DNA from 2 places in the Pseudoalteromonas maris genome. Region 2 is predicted to be linked to the other one. Evidence: riboswitches for the same ligand, from Rfam matches in the RefSeq annotation. Region 2 holds a riboswitch; the other holds the start of a gene.
What was found. Region 2 has a riboswitch for lysine ahead of lysC (lysine-sensitive aspartokinase 3). Riboswitches for the same ligand answer to the same signal wherever they lie in the genome.
Positions count from the first base shown of each region.

Region 1: linked by a shared signal. The riboswitch ahead of dapA (4-hydroxy-tetrahydrodipicolinate synthase) and the one ahead of lysC (lysine-sensitive aspartokinase 3) in region 2 are both predicted to bind lysine.

Region 1 is NZ_JBMMUF010000004.1:28,449-30,923, reverse strand. It holds gene AAEU32_RS07060 (response regulator) at 1-432, opposite strand, end outside; lysine riboswitch at 579-771, shown strand; gene dapA (4-hydroxy-tetrahydrodipicolinate synthase) at 906-1,802, shown strand; gene AAEU32_RS07050 (2,3,4,5-tetrahydropyridine-2,6-dicarboxylate N-succinyltransferase) at 1,811-2,475, shown strand, end outside.
Region 2 is NZ_JBMMUF010000010.1:50,042-52,516, reverse strand. It holds gene AAEU32_RS13280 (2-dehydropantoate 2-reductase) at 1-887, shown strand, start outside; lysine riboswitch at 974-1,146, shown strand; gene lysC (lysine-sensitive aspartokinase 3) at 1,226-2,475, shown strand, end outside.

The DNA.
Region 1 (2,475 bases), on a different contig from region 2:
GTCTAATTTCTCTAGAAAATGCAGTAAATTAGTTCCTGAAAACAGGGTTAAATCTGAACTTTCAAGCGCCAGTCTCGCGAATTTTCTAACTTGTAAATCCAGGTTATTGCCTGCGTATAAAAGCACCTCACCACGGTTATGAGTCACCATGTCACTATTAAGCAAAAATTGATGATTGGCAATAAATGTGGCTACAGATTGCTCGAGCTGTTCTCTATCGAAGTCATTGGGTTGATAGACAAGCGCATGCTTATGCATGGATATTTTTTGCGATAGCATCCTTTGCATACCCGCAACATTAATAATTTTTGCATCACTTTCCTGCATTTTAGAGACATAAAACACAAAAGACACTGATAAGGAAACGACCAATATCAGCGCGATAGCGGCAAAAATGTAGCGCACTCTAAAGTGCTTGGTAATGTTATGCATTCCCGATCCTGTCATGGTGCTCAACTCTAAGCCTTGCACAAAATATCCAATTGTAAAATTTGTTAGGCAGATATCATTGACACCAGGGGCACGAAAGTGGTTGAATAAAAAAGCACCCTATTCAGTCAGCCATCCAGATGGCTGCAAGGGCTAGAAGAGGTGCGTCATTCAGGTAATTATGATGAGGAGAGCAAGCTCCAGCGATTCATAATGAGGGGAATGTACGCCGAGAGGTGAGTTGATTTTGCTTAACACTCCCTCGGGCGCTCGGGTTGAATCCCAGCGACTGTCACCAATAGCACATACATGCTATGAATTTGGTGGAGAGCTTCTGGTCTTAGAATAACAGGCCACAGGCTCTGTTATTGTATAAGTCCATTCGCTCTTCGAATTTAACCTGTTCGAATCAGCGGATGTGGCGAGAAATCACCACTCTTTTATCGCTATTCGAACTCGCACTAAGTTCGGATGAGATGACAACTACTCACTCGTTAACAGATATTGTACTGTGGACTGCGCTCATTACTCCTATGCAGGAGGATGGCAGCGTTGACTTCAACAGCTTGACTCGCTTAGCTCATGAGCAACAAAACGCGGGCAATGGTTTACTTATTTTAGGCTCAACCGGCGAAGCACTTGCGCTGAGCATTGACGATCAAAAGGCGGTGGTAGAACACATCTGCGCCCTGGCATTAGATGTGCCTATCATGGTTGGCGTAGGTGGGTGTAACCTTGCCCAGCAGCGCCAATGGATTGCCTTTTGTAACGAGCAAGCAATCGACGCATATCTGCTAGGAGCCCCGCTATACGCTAAACCGGGCCCTCGCGGACAACACCAATGGTTTAACGCTTTGCTCGATGAGAGCCGCTTCCCTTGCATGCTTTACAACGTCCCTAAACGCGCGGCTGTAAGCCTTGCTCCTGAGGTGCTGGCTCAACTACAAAGCCACCCAAACTGTTGGGCCCTAAAAGAAGCCAGTGGCGATATCGACAGCTTCGAACAATATCGTACCGCTGCGCCAGAGTTGGCTATTTTCAGTGGTGATGACGCGCTGATACCGTATTACGGGCAAGCTGGAGCAGCAGGTTTGGTGTCAGTTGCAGCCAATGTCTGGCCACAGGCAACCAACCGCTTTGTGCAGTTAAGTCTGCAAGGTCAAAGCCATAACGCATTTATGTATTGGCGAGACGCAGTTGCGGCACTGTTCCATGTGAGCAATCCAATTCCAAGCAAATGCTTACTGCATGCATTGCGCCGCATTAGCACCCCCACTCTTCGTGCACCATTAACGCATCAAGAAATAGATGATATGCAACTACTTCTGCGCGCACACGATTCCATTACATCTTGGCATTCAACACAGGTTTAACATTTCCCATGAGCTGGTTAGAACTACTTAATAATTTAGAAACTGGCGCTGTACGCGCTGCAACACAAGACGAACAAGGCCAATGGCACGCTAACGTAGAAGTTAAGCAAGGCATCTTAGAGGCGTTTAAGAACGGCACTAACACCGAATTTAACGGAGGCTTTGTTGATAAAGACAACCTAGCTCCTCGTGGCTTTAGCGCGCTTGATAACGTGCGCATGGTGCCGGGCGGCACATCGGTACGCCGCGGTGCTCACGTGGCATCAGGCACCATCATCATGCCCCCTGCCTATGTAAACATTGGCGCATTTGTTGATACAGGCACTATGGTTGATAGCCATGTACTTGTGGGCTCATGTGCACAAGTAGGTAAAAATGTTCATCTAAGCGCCGCAGTGCAACTCGGTGGGGTACTTGAACCTATCGGTGCGAACCCTGTTGTAATCGAAGATGACGCGTTTATCGGTGCTGGCTGCATCATTGTAGAAGGCGTCGTAGTGAAAAAAGGCGCGGTGTTAGCACCGGGCGTACGCCTTAGCGCAACAATTCCGGTGTATGACTGCGTTAATGAGCGTCAGTTAGACAAAGGTGAACCCATTCCTGAATATGCAATTGTCATCCCAGGCTCTCGCCCAAGCTCAAGCGCATGGGGCCGTGAACAAGGCTTATCGAT
Region 2 (2,475 bases):
AAGACAATGGTGGTATTCATATTACCGACTACCAAGGTATGAATACTACCGTTATGCCAAACGCTATGCTCACACAAATCAATGATGACGTGTTTGATGTGGTGTTTGTCACGCTCAAATGCCATCAGCTGAGCGCAGCCATTGATGATTTGTTAAAGATGACCAACAGCGAGTCGGAATTACTGTTTATGCAAAATGGTCTCGGTAGTTTTGATGCTGTTAAAGCGCAGTTACATGAGCGCAAGTGCTTGGCAGGTATTACTGCGTTTAACGTGTTACAAAATGGTGCGCACTTTCACAAAGGTACAGAGGGGGAGTTTATATTGGCGCACACTGCGCGTACCGAACATATCGCAACGGCGCTAGGTAATGTGTCTATGCCTTGCCAGTTACATAAAGACATGCAGCCTATTATTTACGGTAAGTTGTTGCTTAACCTAAACAATGCCGTCAATGCAATTGCTGATTTGCCCATAAAAGAGCAATTAAGCCAGCGCGTATTTCGCAAAGTGTTGGCAAGTACCATGAGTGAGTGGCTGAGTGTATGCAACAAGACCCAGTGTGATGTTGCGCAATTTACTAAGGTTAAACCCAAATGGTTGCCGCTTATTTTGAATCTACCAAACTGGCTTTTTACACGGCTAGCTTCGGCGATGCTGGATATTGACCCCAAAGCCCGTTCGTCCATGTGGGAAGACATTCAAGCAGGACGTAAAACCGAAATCGAGTACCTCAATGGTGCCGTCAGCAGTCTCGCTCGGCAGGTGGGTGTCCCAACCCCCGTTAATGATGCAATCGTGCAGGCAATCGCTGAATTAGAGCAAGGGAAGAAGGTCGATATTGAGAACGTATTTAGCCATCACCTTGGCGCTGGAAAGGGAAAATAAAGTGTCAATATAGGGTTAATGGCAATTGACATCCAGCCATCCAAACGTTACATTGCAACCTCGCTCTAACACATGCTTGTTGGAGTGATAGCAGAAGAGGTGCGATAGCTAGGTAGTAGATGTGAAGCGGACGAACGCTCATGATCATCTATGAGGGAGACTATCGCCGAGGGAGTCCATGTATCGTCAACGTGGCTCTCGGTTCTTGAGGCTGAATCCTCGGAACTGTCACCTGTTTGGGTGGAGGGCTTCTGGCAATGGACACACTTCTTTTTTAGTCTTGCCAAGTTCTCCTGATTGTATTTGAAAAATAAAACATTTTTCATCTCGGAGAGACAATGAATCAGGAATTTTCCGTCGCTAAGTTTGGCGGCACTTCAGTTGCAGATCATCAAGCAATGACACGCTGCGCGCACATTATCGCAAACGATCCTCAGGTACGCGTTGTTGTCGTCAGCGCCAGCGCAGGTGTAACAAACCATCTAGTGGCGCTTTGTCAGTCATCTTTAGACGATGAAACACGTCAACAACATGTTGATGGTGTTATTGCTATCCAACTGAATATCCTAGAATATTTAAGCTTAGATGCCGATTTGGCCATTGGCTTTGAAAATACCCTCAATGAATTTCGTGCAGCGGCACTCAAGGCCGTGCAAACGAACGCACAACGAGATGAACTGTTGAGTTTTGGCGAGCGTTTGTCTTCTTATCTTTTTACTCAAGTTATGCGTGACCAAGGGGTTAGCACAGCGCGTTTTGATGTGCGCTCAGTGCTAAAAACAGACAGTCAATTCTCAAAAGCACAGCCTGACATCGCGCAAACACGCACACGTGCCCAAGCTGAACTGGTGCCCTTGCTAAGTGACCAAGTGGTTGTGACTCAGGGCTTTATTGGTAGCGATGAATACGGTGACACAACCACACTGGGTCGTGGTGGTTCAGATTATAGTGCAGCGTTAATTGCGGAAGCGATTGGCGCCAAGAGTGTGTATATATGGACTGATGTTGTTGGCATTTTCAGCACCGATCCTCGGGTATGTGAAAAAGCGGCACCCATTGCACATCTCACATTTGATGAAGCAGCAGAAATGGCAACGTTTGGCGCTAAAGTGTTACACCCTGCGACCATATTGCCTGCTGCGCGCAGTAGCATCGGTGTATTTGTTGGCTCGAGTAAAGACCCTCAAGGCGGCGGTACTTGGATTGAGAAGGTACCAAGCGGTGAGCTTATTGCCGGTGTTCGTGCTGTTACTCAGCGTAAAAATCAGATTTTATTAACGCTCAAAAGCCCAGAAATGCTATTGGCAAGTGGCTTCTTGGCTCGTGTATTTACCATTTTGAGTGAATACAAGATATCTGTTGATTTGGTGACAACTTCGGAAATTTCAGTGGCGGTTACTTTGGATAACGCTCCGAATGCGAGTCGTCCTGAACTAGATCAAGAGGCACTGGATAGGCTAGGTGAGTTTTGTCACGTTACTGTGGAAAACAACTTAGCGCTCGTTGCACTGATTGGCTCTGAAATTCAACTACGTCAAAGTGAGTTAAACCTGATGCAGGTATTATCTAATTTTGATATCCGCCTTAT